Regions from separate parts of the Exiguobacterium sp. s89 genome, predicted to be linked through region 2. Evidence: predicted binding sites of a transcription regulator. Region 2 holds the regulator's gene; each other region holds the start of a gene.
The links. Region 2 encodes Rex, which represses fermentation and respiration genes when NADH is low (regulators of the CRP and FNR family bind a similar motif). Its sites were predicted from a motif close to TTGTGAAATATTTCACAA; they were not measured.
Positions count from the first base shown of each region.

Region 1: KNO96_RS10715 (DoxX family membrane protein) is a predicted target of Rex. The motif match lies at 3,621-3,638, and genes of this name have one in related genera.
Region 3: pflB (formate C-acetyltransferase) is a predicted target of Rex. The motif match lies at 2,736-2,753, and genes of this name have one in related genera.
Region 4: KNO96_RS02685 (formate/nitrite transporter family protein) is a predicted target of Rex. The motif match lies at 3,081-3,098, and genes of this name have one in related genera.

Region 1 is NZ_JACSKS010000003.1:180,939-185,673, reverse strand. It holds gene KNO96_RS10735 (S66 family peptidase) at 1-119, shown strand, start outside; gene KNO96_RS10730 (helix-turn-helix domain-containing protein) at 124-1,314, opposite strand; gene KNO96_RS10725 (MFS transporter) at 1,425-2,678, shown strand; gene KNO96_RS10720 (DUF3817 domain-containing protein) at 2,699-2,995, opposite strand; gene KNO96_RS10715 (DoxX family membrane protein) at 3,077-3,583, opposite strand; gene KNO96_RS10710 (pyridoxamine 5'-phosphate oxidase family protein) at 3,760-4,173, opposite strand; gene KNO96_RS10705 (cold-shock protein) at 4,291-4,491, opposite strand.
Region 2 is NZ_JACSKS010000005.1:104,319-109,053, reverse strand. It holds gene KNO96_RS12625 (hypothetical protein) at 1-250, shown strand, start outside; gene KNO96_RS12620 (hypothetical protein) at 299-706, opposite strand; gene KNO96_RS12615 (ABC-F family ATP-binding cassette domain-containing protein) at 703-2,604, opposite strand; gene KNO96_RS12610 (redox-sensing transcriptional repressor Rex) at 2,755-3,411, shown strand; gene KNO96_RS12605 (twin-arginine translocase TatA/TatE family subunit) at 3,444-3,638, shown strand; gene tatC (twin-arginine translocase subunit TatC) at 3,642-4,430, shown strand; gene KNO96_RS12595 (YesK family protein) at 4,557-4,735, shown strand, end outside.
Region 3 is NZ_JACSKS010000004.1:54,831-59,565, reverse strand. It holds gene pflA (pyruvate formate-lyase-activating protein) at 1-344, opposite strand, end outside; gene pflB (formate C-acetyltransferase) at 402-2,636, opposite strand; gene KNO96_RS11675 (hypothetical protein) at 3,010-3,432, shown strand; gene KNO96_RS11670 (DEAD/DEAH box helicase) at 3,486-4,652, shown strand; gene KNO96_RS11665 (hypothetical protein) at 4,649-4,735, shown strand, end outside.
Region 4 is NZ_JACSKS010000001.1:523,295-528,029, forward strand. It holds gene nrdG (anaerobic ribonucleoside-triphosphate reductase activating protein) at 1-170, opposite strand, end outside; gene KNO96_RS02680 (anaerobic ribonucleoside triphosphate reductase) at 148-1,998, opposite strand; gene KNO96_RS02685 (formate/nitrite transporter family protein) at 2,190-3,020, opposite strand; gene tnpB (IS200/IS605 family element RNA-guided endonuclease TnpB) at 3,645-4,735, opposite strand, start outside.

The sequences.
Region 1 (4,735 bases), on a different contig from region 2:
TCTTTTACGATATCGATTGTGGGCACGTTCCCCCGCAGATGACGCTCGTTAACGGAGCGCACGCTTCTGTGCAGGTCGAACATGGTAAAGGGACATTGGTTCAAACGTTCAAGGGCTGATTCGTCAGCCCTTGATCTGTTGTAGTAATAATTCTAAACGTTTGCGAAACAGACCTTGTGGGAATTCCTTCACTTTTTCTTCGATCACGGATACCCAGTCGTCCCCGCATCCGTTCAGTGTTCCCCTTAATAACCCTTCGTAGTAAATCGCGATATCGACTAAACTATGTGTTTTCCACTCGTCTCGATTTTCCCATAATGCCAATAAACACTCTCTTCCTTTTTCCGATTCCCCTCGAAAAGCGTAGTACACACCTTTCGCCATCGAAATCGCCGCAATGAACGGCTCAATCTCTGTCGTGAGTGATTCCATCAACTTGACGTTTTCTCCTAACAGATCAATATGTCGGTATTCCATCGCATAGAGTGCTTCGGAAAGTGCCACTTTGATTTCTGCCAAGCGGTCTTCCGTGAATTGAATGTATTGCTTCGCTTTTTGTAAAGACTCACGAATTTTCGTCTCATCATTCAAATAGAGCGCACAAATCGAAATGGTCCGATATACGTCATCCGCACGGTAGTAGATTCTAGTCCGCTTCATATACTCGAGCGCGTCTTCAAGCTGTCGAATGGAGCCTTCCAAATCCTCATCACAAAGAAGATTTTTAAAGACGATCAACATGGCATACTCAGTTCTCGTTTTCGCTTTCATGTACTTCGCATCAAGGAGTTCAATCGCGTCAATCCGCTCAATCGATTCTTCATATCGGTTCCACATCAATAAATAGTAAGCTTGGCTGATGCGCCCCATCGCCAATTCATCTGTTTCTCCTAATTTTTCAAAAATCTCAATCGCTCGGTCGTAGTAGGCTAACACCTTCTCATTTTCTTCTTCTTGAAAGTACGTATCGCCATACAACATATACGCTTTCCCTTGCCACACAGAGTTCATTTCTTCTTTTAAGTATGGGGAAAGCATCTGTCGTATTTCTTGATCCGAACGCGAGATGAGTGTCATTTCTTCATATTCTAACTGTTCGACCATCGTTTGTAGCTCAGCTTCTTTCGGGTCCGTCAATAACTGTTGCATCGACACACCTAAACGACTGGAAAGTTCTCGCAAACTACGCATCGATGCTTCCGCTTTCCCGTTCTCAATCATACTGAGCATCGATTTCGTGACAATCCCTTCCGCCAACTGCGTCTGGGTCATTTTTTTCTGTTTTCGTAACGCTTTAATTCGTTCACCAATCATATGCCACCTCGAAAAGTTAAATTGTATTGAACTTTTTGTTTACATTTCACTCCCGTACCTTTATGCTAATGTTAAATCACATTTAACAAATTTGCAAAGGAGTGCTTCCTATGAAATTCTTTTCGTCCAACCTCTCCATTTTATTACTCGGTAAATTCATGTCTTTGTTCGCATCCAACTTATTTACGTTCGTAGCAGGCTTAACGGTATTGACGACGACCGGATCTGGACTGCAATTTGCATTTGTCTTACTGGCAGGAACATTGCCACGCGTTCTCCTGTCACCATTTGCCGGTGCTTATGCGGATAAGCTTGACCGAAAAGGCGTCATCATCAAGATGGAGTCTTTGAATGGAGGATTATTTTTACTCGCAGGGATTGGAAGTCTAATGTGGACTTTTGAAGCACCTGCCTTTTATGTCATCACATTTTTCTTATCCATCGTCTCCACTTTCTTATCGGTCACGCTATCGAGTTCGATTCCACTTCTATTTGAAGAGGAAGAGCTTCAACGTGCCAACTCCCTCATTCAAAGTATCATCTCCATCTCAAGTATCGGTACTCCGCTTCTTGCCGGAGCACTGTTTAAACTCATACCGATTCCAGTGTTTTTATTCAGCTCAGCCCTATTCTTCATGATTGCTGCGTTACTTGCTTCTCGACTCACATTTCATCAGAAAGAGGTTGCTCCAACCGAACAATCCACCTGGGAAGATGTACGGTCCGGTCTGTCTTATTTGAAACAGCAGCGCGTTTTATGGACGGTCGCCGTCCTCGCCGCATTCTTGAACTTCTTTTTCGTCGCGTCAGAAGTGTTGTTCCCGATTGCAGCATTACAAGAGGTCGGTGTGTCCCCGTTCCAGTTCGGACTACTTGAAAGCATGGTTGCCATTGGATTTTTAGTCGCTTCTTTACTTCACGCCTTGCCGTTATTCAACATCAAACATCGCCTATCGACCATGCGATCAGCACTGACCATACTCAGCATTCTATTTGTCGGCCCTGCCATTCCATTATATTTGAACTTCAACGTCATCACGTCGATTTTCTTTTTTGCGATGTTCGCTTTACTGAGCGGTTTCTTCATCGTACGTGTCAATATCCCCATTCAATTGCTCTTACAAACGAATACGGACCCGAACTACTTAGGTCGTGTGATTGGGGTACTCGAATCACTCGCGATGGGGATCACACCAATCGGTTTCATCTTATTCGGAATATTAAGTGATCTTGTGCCAGTCGCTCATCTATATACCGCCTGTATGATTGGTCTACTCTTATGTACTTTCACACTCACCTATCGCATCCGTCACGACATCCAGGCAGAAAAAGCTGCACTTCAGTCAGCCGAACGTGTGTCGTAACGAAAAAGACATCGAACGAATCAGTTCGATGTCTTCTCTGTTGACGGGAGTACCCGTTTTTCTAATAAAAATGGTCCGAATGGGATGACGGATGCCATAACAGCAAGCGTCAAAACTTTGAAGCCCCAACGGAAGCGCCACGCCATGTACACGGCTGCGAGCACGTAAGCAACAAACAAGAAACCGTGCGCTGCGCCGACAATACTGACCGCAAGTGGAATGCCGGCCATATATTTCAGTGGCATCGCGATTAATAGTAACAGCAAGAAGGATACCCCTTCTGTGTAGCCAATCCATTTAAAATGAGTCATAGTCATATGCGTTCTCCTTTATCTCTGTTAGGCTACATCTATCGTAGCCGAAACGTGAGAGGTTTGTCACAGGAGAACATATAAAAGTTACGAGGCTATTTGACGATTTGGTGAACGGTGCAATACTTTCGTTTCAACGAAGTTACGAAGGAACAAGCCGTCGACTCCGATTTTGCCAGCGTTATGACCGGCAACTAAAATCAAGACAGATACGATCAACATCGTCGGGTTCGTGCTGACTGTTCCTGAAAGTAAGAACGCCATGTTCATGACAAGTCCGAAGAATGCTGCACTACGTGTGAGTGCACCGAGTAATAACCCTAGGCCGACCAAAAATTCACCATAAGGAATGAGGACATCGAATAATCCAGCGTTCGGGATTGCAAAGTTTTCTAAGAATGCGGCCCACCATCCTGCGACAGCTGGATGTTCTCCAGTGGCGAGTGACACCGCGTTGTTTAAAAATCCTTCTGTTCCAAAACCACCTGTGATTTTACCCCAACCTGCCGTCAACCAATGATAACCGAGCCATACACGTAATACCGTTAAAATCGCTGTGGCAACATTGTGGTTTTGCCAAAATTTCGTGAACATAATAATTCCTCCCTTTAAGAAGTTAAATAAATGAATAATGTGATTACATTCACAATATATCATCTATGTTCACTTTTTCACATATATAATCTTCCTTGTTCATAATTCGTACATATGTATGCCACAGTCTATTCACATATACAAAAAGACGCCTTCTTTAGGCGTCTCTAAGAGTATTATAAGGTGACTTCTTGGGATGGTTGACCTTTTTTGTTCATCACACGCATTGATTCAGGTTCGATTTTGAGAATGATGAGTTTTGGATCATCCGGTCCATCGAACCATCCTTCAAGTTTGTCATTCCATACTTTTTCTTTCATCGATTCATCATCTGACACCGTTGCTTTTCCTAAGATTTCTAGGTACGTGTCGCCGACTCCATCTCCATCGTAACCAATTAAAATATGAGTATATGGATTTCTCTCTAATTCCTCTACCTTATCTGTATCGTTTGAAGTTGCTGTATAGAGCGTGAAATCTTCATGGAAAAATGTCATATATCGACTGTGCGGTTTTACTTTATATACAGTCGCCATTGTACCTACATTACTTGAGTCTAATATTTTTAATGCTGTTTCTTTTGCACTCATTCCGAATTCCTCCTTCACGATTTGTCGCTCGTATACTGTTCCCTCAAACCATATGGTTAAACACAAAAAAACCTGCTCGCCGATGCGAGCAGGTATCATATTCCTTAGAAAGGAAGATTAGATTTTTTCAACGTTAGAAGCTTGTGGTCCACGAGCTCCGTCTGTGATTTCGAAAGTTACTTCTTGGCCTTCTTCAAGTGTTTTGAAGCCGTCGCCTTGGATTGCTGAGAAGTGTACGAATACGTCGTCTCCGCCTTCCATTTCGATGAAGCCGTAACCTTTTTCTGAGTTAAACCATTTTACTTTACCTGTGTTCATGAATGAACCCTCCTGAAATAAACGCTATGCGTTATAGTAGTGCCTTACTAGAAAAAACTTGACCAAAAAAAATACAAGCCTCTGGAATTATCTAATGAAAAATAATCCCAAGCACTTGTGAATTATGATTCCAGCTATTCTTAATTAAGCACATATTGAATATAACATGGTTAGATGCTTCTGTCTAGTAAATACTTCTGATTGCTAAAAATAAGTCGAAACGGGTACACCCTAGAGAAGATGA
Region 2 (4,735 bases):
TCGCGAGGCGACGGAAGAAGAGGCGGCGAAGTTTGAGGATTTGATCGAGGAACTCGATGAACAGCAACTGTTCGCGCAAGTCATCTCGACGCATGAGGCACGCTATGTGACGAATGGCGAAAAGCCGATGACGTTCTATAAGGTGTTCACACGTGACGTCGATACGAACGAGGCCGTCTTCTTCATCGCTGAGGACGGGACGAAGCTCGACTTCCATACGGTAGGATTCCAGCCGTTACGATATTTCTAATATAAAGAGAGGCCGGCGTATGACAACGCTGACCTCTCTTTTTACTGTTTACGCTTTTGGTTGTCGATAATTCTCTCGATGCCATGTGTTGATACGACTCACGATGAACACGAGAAGGGCGAGAATCCACATGAAGAGTGTCTCTTCGTAGAAGTGGGCCCATACCGAGCCTGGCGCATAGAACGTATGAACGGTCACGTCGACCGGCCAGACGACGATGCGAATGAAGAGCGTGCTCATGAGCAATCCACTGAAAAGACTGAGCAAGATCCCTGGCCACGTCTGAATGATGAAGCCGATGACGACAGGCAAAAAGTAAAAGAGAATAGACGGGACGATCGTCGGCTCACCGCGGATGAGTTCAGATACGAACTCGGTCCCGGTCGGCACGATGTAGGCGAGTCCCGTGAGGAACGCTTGAATGAACTCGATTCGCATGGCACGGGTACGCATCATGTATGGAGTTCCTCCCATTCCGCATAAAGTGCGGTGATCGATTCTTTCGCTGCGTCCGATTCGGTCGATAGTTCTTGGGCACGGGCGAAGTCGTTGAAGACGTCCGGCTCACACAGCAACTGTTCGATCTCGTCGAGACGCTTCTCATGTTGCTCGATCGCCAGCTCGATCTCTTCGATGCGCTGTTTGATCCGGCGCTCTTCCCGTTGCTGTTCCTTGTCGGCGCGTTGTTTTTTCACGACGACCTGCTTCGTCTCCTCACGAGCGAGTCGTGCGAGTTCTTCGAGCTCTTCTTTCTTCTCGACGTAGTACGAATAGTCCCCGAGATACTCATCGATGCCGTTCGGCGTGATCTCTAATACACGTGTCGCGAGACGGTCGATGAAGTAGCGGTCATGCGAGACGAAAAGGATCGTGCCCGGATAGTCGAGGAGGGCATTCTCTAAAATCATCTTCGAGTCGAGATCCAAGTGGTTCGTCGGCTCGTCTAAGATGAGGAGGTTCGGTTGCTCGAGCTTCAGCTTGGCCAACGTAAGACGTGCCCGTTCACCACCCGATAGTTCGAGGACACGTTTCGTGACGTCATCGCCGCTGAAGAGAAACTGACCGAGAAGACTCCGCACTTCCTGTTCGCGCATGAGCGGCCAGTCGTTCCAAATCTCATCGATGACGCGGTTTGTGTCAGACAAGTTCTGTTGCTCCTGGTCGTAGTAACCGATTTCGACGCCCGTCCCGTAACGGATCTCACCGGTGAGGGCGGTTTGTTGTTTCGTCAATACTTTGAGTAATGTCGACTTCCCGACCCCGTTCGGACCGACGAGGGCGACGGATTCACCGCGTTGCAGTTGGAAGCGGAGATGCTGGGCGATTGGTTCTTCGTACCCGATGGCGAGGTCGCTCGCGCTCAACACATCGTTCCCGCTCTGGCGTTTGATGGAGAACGAGAGGACGGCGCTGCGTTCGTCACCGTCCGGGGCATCGAGTCGGTCGACTTTCTCGAGACGCTTCCGCACGCTTTGTGCACGCTTCGTCGTCGTCGCTCGGGCGATGTTTCGCTGAATGAAATCCTGCATCTTGGCAATCTCTTCTTGCTGCGACTCGAACTGCTTCTTCTCTTGCTCGTAAATGGCGGCCTTCTGTTCGAGATACTTCGTGTAGTTCCCGACGAAGCGACGGCTCCGATGACGTGACAGCTCATAGACGACCGAAACGACACGGTCGAGGAAGTACCGGTCGTGGGAGACGATGAGGACAGCTCCTTTATAGCCGCCCAAGTACTTCTCGAGCCAGGCGAGCGTCTCGATGTCCAAATGGTTCGTCGGCTCATCCAAGATGAGCAGGTCAGGACTTTGAAGGAGCATCTTCGCCAAGGCGAGACGCGTCCGTTGTCCCCCGGATAGCGTGTCGATGCGACGTTCGAAGTCATCCGGATAGAAGCGCATCCCATGGAGGACCGAGCGGATGGTCGCTTCATACTGGTAACCGCCACGCTCTTTGAACGTATGCTGCTCTTCATCGTAAGAAGAGAGGAGACGTTCGTACGCAGCGGCGTCATTTAGGATTCGTTCGGATCCCATGTCGGCTTCCATGCGACGGAGCGTCTTCTCCTGCTCGATCAAGTCCGTGAAGACGGTGAGCATCTCGTTCCAGATTGTCTCGTCGGATTCGAGCCCTGAGTCTTGGGCGAGATAGCCGATGGTGACGTCTTTTGGCTTCATGATGTCCCCGGAATCATAGTTGTATTCACCAGCGATGACTTTCAAAAGTGTGGACTTACCGGCACCGTTCCGACCGACGAGGGCGACACGTTCACCTTCCTGGATTTCGAGTTTTACGTTTTCTAAAATCGGCTCGACGCCGAAGGATTTGGATAAGTTGTTGACTTGCAGTAGGATCAAGTGAAAAAACCCCTTTCTCTCTATTTAGTATACTGTATTTTTCAGCGATTTTAGGTATATTCGTTGAGTGGTCATGTGAATTCGTTTACAATCAAGGTGTATGAAATTCAGATTCGTTTGTAACGTGTCGTAAAAAGGAGGCTCTTTCCGTTGAGTCAAAACGAACCAAAGATTCCACAAGCGACAGCCAAACGGTTGCCACTATACTATCGATTTATTCAAAGCCTGCATGCGTCAGGGAAACAACGTGTCTCTTCAGCAGAACTGAGTGAGGCGGTCAAGGTCGATTCGGCTACGATTCGCCGTGATTTCTCGTACTTCGGTGCGCTCGGTAAAAAGGGATATGGCTATAACGTGCAGTATCTGTTAGACTTTTTCCGAAAGACACTGAATCAAGACGAGATTACGAATGTCGCCTTGGTCGGGGTCGGTCACCTTGGGACGGCATTCGTCAACTATAACTTCCTTAAAAACAATAACACACATATCGTCGTCGGGTTCGACGCAGACGAGACAAAAGTCGGCACGACGATGTCAGGCGTCCCAATTCATCACGTCGATGAGATGGAACAGATTATGAAGCAAAACAAGATCGACGTCGCCATTTTGACGGTACCTTCTGCCTATGCGCAGCCCGTCGCAGACGACTTGGTGCGATTCGGCATCAAGGGTATCTTGAACTTCACACCGGCACGACTCACTGTACCGGACACCGTTCGCGTCCATCACATCGATTTGTCGATTGAGCTGCAGTCACTCATTTACTTTATGCAACACTATCCAACCGCTGAGGGGGTCCATCAATAATGGAATTACTAGCATCATCACTCGTCGTCGGGATGCCAGGTGGGGTGAGTCTATTTGTCATCGCCATCATCGCACTCATTCTCTTCGGACCGAAGAAATTACCGGAGTTTGGTCGCGCGGCCGGGCAGACGCTTCGTGAGTTCAAAAATGCAACGAACGGCATGATGAACGAGCACGACGAGAACGACAAGAACGACAAGAAAGCTATCGAAAAGAAAGAGCAGTAAGCCATGAATCATCAACCTGATCAAGAGCGGGAACTCACCGATCACTTGACAGAGCTGCGGAGACGACTGATGCTATCTGCATTTGTCGTCTTTGCCTTCTTTTTGATGGCTTTGCCGAGTGTCAAATATGTACTCGCGTACTTGCAAGAAGATCTCATCGAACGTGGGCTCGAACTGAACGCCTTTGGGGTCGCGGACCCACTCATGATTTACTTGAACTTGGCGCTCGTCATCGGCCTGATTGCGGCGAGCCCATTCCTACTGTATCAAGTGTGGGCGTTTGTCGCACCCGGTCTGCATCCGAATGAGCGGAAAGGCACGCTTGCCTATATCCCGATCATCTTCGGATTGTTCTTGATTGGTCTTGCGTTCGCCTACTATTGGTTGTTCCCGCTCGTCCTCGATATCTCGACGGACCTCGGGCAAGACCTCGGACTCGAACAACTCATCGGGGCCAATAATTACTTCGCGTTCTTGTTGCAGCTGACAATTCCGTTCGGTCTATTATTCCAATTACCGGTCGTGACGATGTTCCTCACCCGGATCGGTGTCGTGACCCCGTACTTCTTATCGAAGATTCGAAAGTACGCGTACTTTGCGCTATTCGTGGTCGCGGCGTTCATCACACCACCGGACTTGACGTCGCACCTCATGGTGTCACTACCGCTCTTCTTCCTATATGAGATCAGCTTATCGATTTCACGTATCACCTATAAAGGGGTGCTGCGCCGGGAGAAAGAAGCGATGGTGCAAGAACAGATGGATTTAATGAAACAGATGAATGAGAAATGAGCATCGTTCCTTCCAGGGAGACGGTGCTTTTTTGATTTTTGGTAACGAACGTTTTTCAACAACACGAAAACACATGACTGACATGATAAAATAAAGCTACTCAGTTGGATGCCAGGGGGAGAAGCGATGATTTGGGAGTACTACGGGGATGCAATCATCATCATCGGTGTGTTGACGACGATTTTATTGATTGCCATGCTGAACTTTTTGAAGTCGAAATTTAAGCGAAGACTCGTCTTTTCGTTGATGCTGCTCGTGGTAGGATACACGCTGATCTTGATTGGTCTCGTCTTTGTTCGCGGATG
Region 3 (4,735 bases), on a different contig from region 2:
TCCAAATTAGGAGGACGGAGCGCACCGGACGTATCGAGCGTCGTATGGAGCCCGTGCTTTTTCGCTTCACGTAGTAGCGCCTCTAAAAATTCGGGTTGCGCGAGTGGATCGCCACCAGAGATGGTGATGCCACCATTCGATGCTTCCATGAACGGACGGTAGCTGAGCGCCTCTTGAATGACGTCTTCAGCCGAGCGGTGATTATTCTTTTTGAAATCCCACGTGTCCGCATTATGGCAATACAGGCAACGTAACGCACAACCTTGTAAAAAGACGATGAAGCGAATACCAGGGCCGTCAACTGTTCCGAATGATTCGACCGAGTGTACATATCCCATTGTCATCGAAATGACCTCCTAACGAATGAGCGACCTTCCTAACGAAGGCCGCTAAGCCTTTATTTACAACGAACCGTGGAACGTACGGTTGATTACATCAATCTGTTGCTCACGCGTCAATTTGATGAAGTTGACTGCATATCCAGATACGCGGATTGTGAGCTGTGGATACTCTTCTGGATGTTCCATCGCATCAAGGAGTGTTTCACGGTTGAAGACGTTGACGTTCAAATGATGTCCCTTATGCTCTCCACTCATATAACCGTCGAGAAGTGCCGCCAAGTTGAGTTCACGTGCGATTTCTTCTTTTCCGAGTGCTTTCGGTACGATTGAGAACGTGTACGAGATTCCATCCTGTGCGTGCTCAAACGGAAGTTTCGCGACTGATGAAAGTGATGCAGCCGCACCTTTAGTATCTCGTCCATGCATTGGGTTTGCTCCAGGAGCAAACGGTTCACCAGCACGACGACCGTCTGGCGTGTTCCCAGTTTTCTTACCGTAGACGACGTTTGATGTGATCGTGAGTACCGATTGTGTGTGAAGCGCGTCACGGTACGTTTTATGTTTCCGTACTTTTTCCATGAATGACTCGACGAGTTCGACAGCGATCGCATCGACACGGTCATCATTGTTTCCGAATTTCGGGAAGTCTCCTTCTGTTTCGAAGTCGATGATGATTCCTTCTTCGTTACGGACCGGTTTAACGTTCGCGTATTTGATTGCCGAGAGACTGTCGGCCGTTACCGAGAGACCAGCGATTCCACAAGCCATCGTCCGTAAGATTTCTGGATCGTGAAGCGCCATTTCGATTCGTTCATATGCATATTTGTCATGCATGAAGTGAATGACGTTGAGTGTGTTGACGTATAGTTCTGCCAACCAGTCGAGTGTACGGTCGAAATCGGCATATACTTTTTCGTACGTGAGTACATCTTCTGTGTTCATTTCCCAAACCGGGGCAATTTGAGCGCCGTTCTTCTCATCGCGTCCGCCGTTCATGCTATAAAGAAGGGCTTTTGCCATGTTGGCACGCGCACCGAAGAACTGCATTTGTTTCCCGATCTTCATCGGTGATACACAACATGCGATGCCGTAGTCGTCGCCGAATTGTGGCATCATCAAATCATCGTTTTCGTATTGAATGGCCGACGTTTCAATCGACATTTTCGCACAGTATTGTTTAAACCCTTCTGGAAGTTTCGTTGACCAAAGGACAGTCAAGTTCGGTTCCGGAGCTGGTCCAAGGTTTGTGAGTGAATGCAAGAATCGGAACGAGCTCTTCGTGACGTTCGAGCGACCATCTTCACTCATCCCACCGATTGATTCTGTTACCCATGTTGGGTCACCTGAGAATAATTCGTTATAGTCCGGCGTCCGTAAGAATTTGACGATCCGAAGCTTCATGATGAAGTGGTCGACGATTTCTTGGACATCTGATTCCGTCAAACGACCAGACTCGATATCACGCTCTGCGTACACATCAAGGAACGTGGAGACGCGACCGAGTGACATCGCCGCACCATTTTGTTCTTTGATGGCTGCGAGATAGGCCAAGTACACCCATTGATACGCTTCTTGCGTGTTTTCCGCAGGACGACCAAGGTCAAACCCATAAGCCGATCCGAGTTGCTTGAGCTCTTGGAGGGCACGAAGTTGTTCATTCAGCTCTTCCCGCTCGCGGATGTCCGATTCAGATAAGAATCCGCCGCGTTTTGCCAAATCTTTTTTACGTTCTGCCATCAAGAAGTCAATCCCATAGAGAGCGACGCGACGATAGTCCCCGATGATGCGTCCACGACCGTAAGCATCCGGAAGACCTGTGATGATTCCCGACTTACGAGCGGCCCGCATCTCAGGCGTATAGGCATCGAAGACACCTTGGTTATGTGTTTTACGGATTTCTGAGTAAATTTTTGTGATTTCTTCATCTGGTTCGAAACCATATGATTCGAGTGCGGCATCAACCATACGAATACCGCCATTCGGGTGAATCGAACGTTTGAACGGTTCATCCGTTTGAACGCCGACGACTTTTTCTAACTCTTTGTTTAAGTAGCCTGGTCCATGCGACACAATCGTCGATGGTGTGTGTTGATCGACGTCCCAGACGCCTCCACGTTCACGTTCTTCTTTTGTAAGTTCCATCACACGATTCCACAGAACGTTCGTCGCTTCTGTCGGACCTGCTAAGAACGTATCGTTCCCTGTGTATTCATGACGGTTCAAACGGATAAACTCACTGACGTTTACTTCATTCGTCCATTGACCAGGTACAAAACCTGACCATGCGGATTTGATTTCGGTTGCCATGTTGATTCACTCCTCATTCTCGAAAGTAACTGCCTGCTATCTATACTTGAAGTGTACGTGAAAACGTGAACAATATGTTTTACATTATTGTGAAACTTGTAACAATCTTATGAACGTGATAAAACAGCCGTTTTTGAAAGCGTTTTACAAACTGTTATATTCCTTACTTCATAAAGTTTGAAACAGATGAATCCCTGTTAGATAGGGTTTCAATTTCATCTGTACTATTTTGATTGTTCTGTGACTAACTATACAGTTTTTAGAGTGATTTAACTCACATCACTCGGTTAGAACTTGAATTTTCGTGTCGTATCAGACACAATGAAGGCAGAACATTGTATAAGAGGAAGGGGTTCTACTTATGACGTACGAACCATTAACAACAAACAATACCTTTCAAGTCGGCGATCGTATCTCATTGAAGGTCGACGAGGCAGGTGAAAAGCGTGACGGATTTATCACAGAATTTGAAGATGGAGGGTTCTGGATTCGCTTTGACGATGACATCGAAAATGAAGATTTTATCGATTATCGCGACCAACTACTCGCTGCACTTGAGTCGCGTCCAATGAATGTCATCACGACACACCCGGAGCTGAAGCCGTTCGAGCAAATGACGACCGAGTTACAGTATCGTGTCTATCAAGGATTCACGATTGAACAAGTTAAATTGACAGAAAAAGGTGCGGATGCCCACATCCAACTCATTGAGGACGGTCAAACGTTTACACAGACGTTACGTTCTACAATGGAAGATGGTCAGGAGCATGTTCGCTATATTTGACGAGGGAGCGCTTTCGCTTCCTTTGTTTTTGCCTAAAGATAAGGAGACCGATTATGAATTTTACAAAACCTTTTATTAACGAAACGTGGGAACGGATGGGCTTTAACGAGCCGATGCCGGTCCAAAAAGAAGCGTTTCCCCTACTATTAGATGGAAAAGACGTGACAATCGAAGCACCGACGGGAACGGGTAAGACGCTCGCCTATTTACTTCCCGCGATTGAAAAGATTGATCCGTCGAACGATCGTATCCAAGTCGTCATCGTCGCCCCGACTCGTGAACTTGTCATGCAGATTCAACAAGTCGCACAGCGCTTCACTGAAAAAGGCGACGTCCGCATCGGTTCATTCATCGGCGGTGTCGAATTGAAACGCCAAATCGACCGGATCAAGAAAAAGCCGCATTTGATTGTCGGGACACCGGGTCGTCTCGTCGAGTTGATTGACAAGAAAAAACTGAAGCTTCACGAGACACATACCGTTATTTTAGATGAAGCCGACCAAATCATCGACAGCGGTTTGACAGAGGCCGCAGAACGAATCATCAAGCATACTGCGCATGAGCGTCAGCTTGCACTCGTCTCGGCAACACTCACCGATTCACTCAAAGAGTGGTCATCACCATTCATGAACGAGCCGGCTCATATCAAAATCGAACGTGCTGTCAGCGATCAAGTGACATACGGCTATCTGTTGACGACGCGTCGCTACAAACCGGAACTCCTTCGTCGTCTTTCACACGTCGATGGCGTGAAGGCACTCGCCTTCATCAACAACCGTTCGTTCTTGCCACCTCTTCGAGGAGAATTAGAGAAGTTGAAAGTGAACTATCGGATGCTCGACAGCTTGAAAGGAAAACGTGAACGCGTCGAGACGCTCCGTGAATTCCGTAAAGGGGAATACCCGCTCCTCATCACGACCGGCCTCGCGGCACGCGGCCTCGATATTGAGGATGTGACACATGTCGTCCATTTCGACTTACCGGAATCAATCGACGACTTCATTCACCGTTCAGGCCGTACCGCTCGCGGTAGCGCAGCCGGAACCGTCCTTTCCCTTGTGACGACAGACGATCTCCCACACTTGAAATCATTCGCACGTCAGCTCGGTGTCGAGTTAAAAGAACTTGAGATTTATCGTGGCGACGTGATTGAGAAACGGATTGAGGAGAAGCCTCCTGTCGTCAAACGTCCTGAGAACAAGCGAGGACCGCGCCGATGAAAAAAGACCGGAAAGTAATTCCCTTCCCTTTGCTCGTCGAAGAGTCCGAATTGCTTGCCGAACTGAAAAAGTTATATGAGCAA
Region 4 (4,735 bases), on a different contig from region 2:
TTGATGCGTTGAACGAGTTCCTCCACTTCGACTTCCTCACCACCGGCTGGATTCCAGGAAGACGGATTGTGACAACCTTTACAGCGATGGGGACAGCCTGCAGTAAAGATGACCGTCCGAATCCCCGGTCCATCGACCACAGACTCTTCAACGACGGATAGAATGCGCATCATGTTTCACCCTCGCTCGTTCTTCTTCTCGCTTTGCCGTATTCCAGCGATCCATCGTCCCGACTAAATAACCGGTGATCCGACGGATTCGTTCGATGTCTTCATCCTCGCCACAAGTCGGACAGGCCGCATCAATCAATCCCTCTAACCCGCAATTCCCGCAACGGTCGACCGGATGATTGATGGAACCATAGCCGATGTCATGCTGACGCATCAAGCGGACAATCGATTCTACCGCTTCCGCATTGTGGGCGAGAGAACCGTCGACCTCGACATATGAAATATGCCCAGCGTCACATAACGCGTGATACGGTGCCTCAATCCGAATTTTCTCACGGATGGATACAGACTGATAGACCGGCACATGGAACGAATTCGTATAGAAGGCACGATTGGTGACACCTTCAATCATCCCGAACTCTTCCTGGTCTCGCGTCACAAATTTACCTGACAGTCCTTCTGCCGGTGTCGCAAGCAACGAAAAATTTAAATCGTACGCTTCGGCTGCCACACGCATTCGATTGGCTAGATGGGTGACGATGTCGAGACCGATTCGTTCCGCCTCACGCGACTCGGCATGTGTACTACCTGTCAACACCTTCAGCGTTTCGGCGAGCCCGATGAAGCCGAGTGAGAGCGTTCCTTGTTTCAATACGTCTCGGACTTCATCTTGCATATGTAACTGCTCACTTCCACGCCAGACACCTTGTGTGTAGAGGAATCGGAATTCTTCAGCGCGACGCGTGCATTGATAGTCGAAACGTTCGACCAACTGTTCGATGCCGATGTCGATATATCGGTTGAGAATGCGGTAAAAGTCAGTGAGCGACTCCGAGACAAGCGCCATTTTCACTAAGTTGAGTGTGGAGAAGGAAAGATTGCCACGTCCGATTGACGTCTCCTCCCCGTGCCGGTTTCCCATGACCCGAGTGCGGCAGCCCATATACGCCACCTCTGATTCATGCGTCCCATCGTAGTATGACGCGTTGAACGGGGCATCGATGAAAGAAAAGTTCGGGAAAAGCCGTTTGCCCGTGACGCGACACGCTTCACGGAAAAGATCGACGTTCGGATCGTCCTCGTGGAAGTTGATGCCTTCTTTTACTTTAAAGATTTGAATGGGAAAAATCGGGGTCTCTCCATTCCCTAACCCACGTTCCGTGGCACGTAGCAACTCCCGAATGAGGATGCGTCCCCACTTTGAGGTGTCCGTCCCGTAATTGATTGAGACGAAGGGCACTTGCCCGCCACCTCGTGAATGCATCGAGTTCGCATTGTGGATGAACGCTTCACACGCCTGATACGTCGCAGAGTTCGTTTCTTCTTCCGCGAGTTGCTCCAATTGCGCATCGTCCCAGTCAACAGGCAATGATTGGAGTCGGCTCAGTTGGCGCTCATATGTCTTCTCGACATACGGTGCCAAATCGACGTCAAACATCGGGAACGCCTGTCCCCCATGCTGCATATTTTGATTCGCTTGAAGGATGATGGACGCGAGTGCCATGGCGGAGCGAATGTCTTTTGGTGACCGAATCGTTCCATGCCCCGTATGGAATCCATCTTTTAATAATTGACCGAGTGGAATTTGACAACATGTCGTTGAGCCTGTGATGTAATAGTCGGCGTCGTGCACGTATAGATAGTTCTCACTTACGGCCTGTTTTGATCGCTCCGACATTAAATACGTCTGCGACAGTTCTTTAGACACTTCTGAAGAGAGTCGTGCTAATTTCCCGAGCGGGGACTTTCCGTCCACGTTCGCATTTTCCTGCACTAAGTCTTGGTCTGGTAAGACGCAGACGTCCTCATACAACTGCAATAATTTCAAAACCTATCACCTCACTATATATGGATTTTAAACATTTAAAATTGTTTTTAAAATCCTATATATAGATTATGACACGTGTTTTTCTCGATGGTCACGAGTCGATATTGTGACAGTTTACCTGTGCCTTTACGACAAAAAAGAACCTCGTCTTCGATAAGACAAGGCTCTACGTTATATGTGATAAACGTCATTTATTTAGCAGCTTTTACGACTTTTAATTCGACTTCTTCCTCGAGTTCTTGTGCCTCACGGAGACCTTTCGAGTTAAGCCATGTATAGATGGCTCCCATGAAGAGCGCTCCACCGATAATGTTACCGAACGTCGCAGGAATCAAGTTGTGAATCGCACCTGCCATGCTGATCGTCTCAGGGTGTGGGACGACGAGCGTCAAGGCGAACAAGACGAAGTTGGCAATGACGTGGTCGAATCCTGAAGCGAAGAAGACCGCGACAAGAAAGATCATCGAGAAGATTTGAGCGAACTCATTTTTCATTTGTTTCGGTAAGAAAATAGCGAGACAGACCATCCAGTTACAGAAGATGGCGCGGAAGAAAATTTCGACCGTCGTATGATGCATTTTTCCCTCGACGACAGCGAACAACCAGTTGTTCATGCCAAGTTCTTGGATGACGCCAGTCGGTGCTAGTAATAATGCGAAAAGGATGCCCCCGAGTGCGTTCCCAACGAAGCAGAGCAACCAGACGAGCATCGTATCACTGAGCGTCGTATAGCCGCGCAATGTGGACGTCGTAAAATACATCGTATTCCCTGTGAACAACTCGGCTCCCCCATAGATGATCATGACGAGCGCGATCCCGAACGAGAAGCCCCCGATGAGTGTCGTGAACGGAGATTCCGCTAAATACATACCGTTAACGACTTTCAACGTAAAGATTGAAGCAAAGCCGATGAAGATCCCGGCTAACATTGCCCGTAAAAAGTATTCCATTGGACGATAATGAATCATTTGCGAGGAAGCCTGTGCTTTTTTCCGTAATGATTCGAGTGCATGGATTTCCATTGATGCCATGTCACAAACCCTTCTTTCTGAATAGTTAAATAGGAAAGTATCAGTTCTAATATGTGAAATCATTAACAATATAAACTGTACAGTCTCTGTTGACAATCACTTCTAGAAGGAATTGACAGAGTGTTCACATCGTAATCGTTTACATATGGCGGATTTGTGACAAACAAAAATGTTAGTGCAATTTGGAATCTGAAAATCGGGTGATGAAAATACTAATAACAACAGAAAGGGTTTTGTTGGAAAGTGTTAAAAGCTAAATCTACATTCAATTTTAAGATGTTTTCTCTAAGCTTTATTATTGTAATGATCCTTTCTTTCATTCCTCAAATCGGGATTAAAGAAGAGGGGCCCTACACATACTATGGATTTCCAGCCCGCTGGTTAGGGAACTTAGGAGAGGGAGATTACAGCTTTGAACTATTTGGACTGTTGTTTAATTTAGCTCTTCTATATTTTTTATTAATTTTCTTCAAAAAAATGATTGGAGCATGTGAACTACTCGCCACTTATTTGCTTCGCAAATTGAAGTGGGAGCTTCTTGGGAAGACCGCACTTTTACTAGCCACGGTTGTTTACCAAGCTCGTCGGATGGTTCCCACCCTGAAGGAATTCGTTTTAGTTTGCCAACATCAACAGGTTGATGCTCGCATTAATGTCGCGGTCATGATGAGCGCCACACGTACACGTCCATTCGCGTACATCCACTGTTTTCTTCTCGCCTTTTTCGCCGCAGGAAGAGCAGATTTGCGTCGATGCGTACCATTGATCCGCCTTGATGAGCGTCCGTCCGTAGAACTTACACTTGTATTCTAGCTGTCGAACGAACTCATACCAACTGACGTCGGCGATCGATTTGGCGACCTTGTGGTTCTTCATCATGTTGTTCGATTTCAATGTCTCCACGACGATGACTTGGTTCTCGTCAACGATTCGTTTCGACAATTTATGAAGAAAGTCTTTGCGTTGGTTTGCGATTTTCTCGTGTCTCCTGGCGAGAATCAGCCTGGCCTTCTCTCGGTTCTTGCTCCCGATCTTCTTTCGTGACAAAGCGCGCTGCGCCTTCTTGACCTTCTCTTCCGACTTGCGAAGGAAGCGAGGATTGTCAATCTTGTTTGAAACCATCTCGTCATTTGTCATGATGGCGAAGTGTTCAAGGCCGAGATCGATACCGATTTTACTTTTGGCAGGAATCCAATTTTTCTCATCTTGATCGACGAGGATGGAGACGAAGAACTTGCCCGTCTTCGTCATCGAGACCGTCACGGACTTGATGATCCCCTCGAAAGGACGATGTTGGTTGAACTTCACGAAGCCGATCTTAGGGAGTTTCACCTTCCCGTCCTCGATCCGGACGCTACCGTTCTGATTGTTGGTCGTGTAGGAGGCGCGGTCACTGTGCTTCGATTTGAACTTCGGGAAACCGACAGACCTGTCCCGGAAGAAGTTGGCGTATGCCTTGTTCAGATCCATCTGGGCGTTGGCAAGGGACAGACTGTCGACCTCTTTCAAGAAAGGGAATTCGGGCTTGTACTTCGCCGGGGTCGGGAGCTTCTGTTTCGCGTCAGGGTTCAGCTTCGACTCTTCATGCAGCCGGATACGCTCTTCGAGCATCTTGTTGTACACGAAACGGACGCAACCGAACGTCTTTATGAAGTATTCTTGTTGTAGCTTTGTCGGATATAGTCGAAACTTGTACGCCTTCAGCA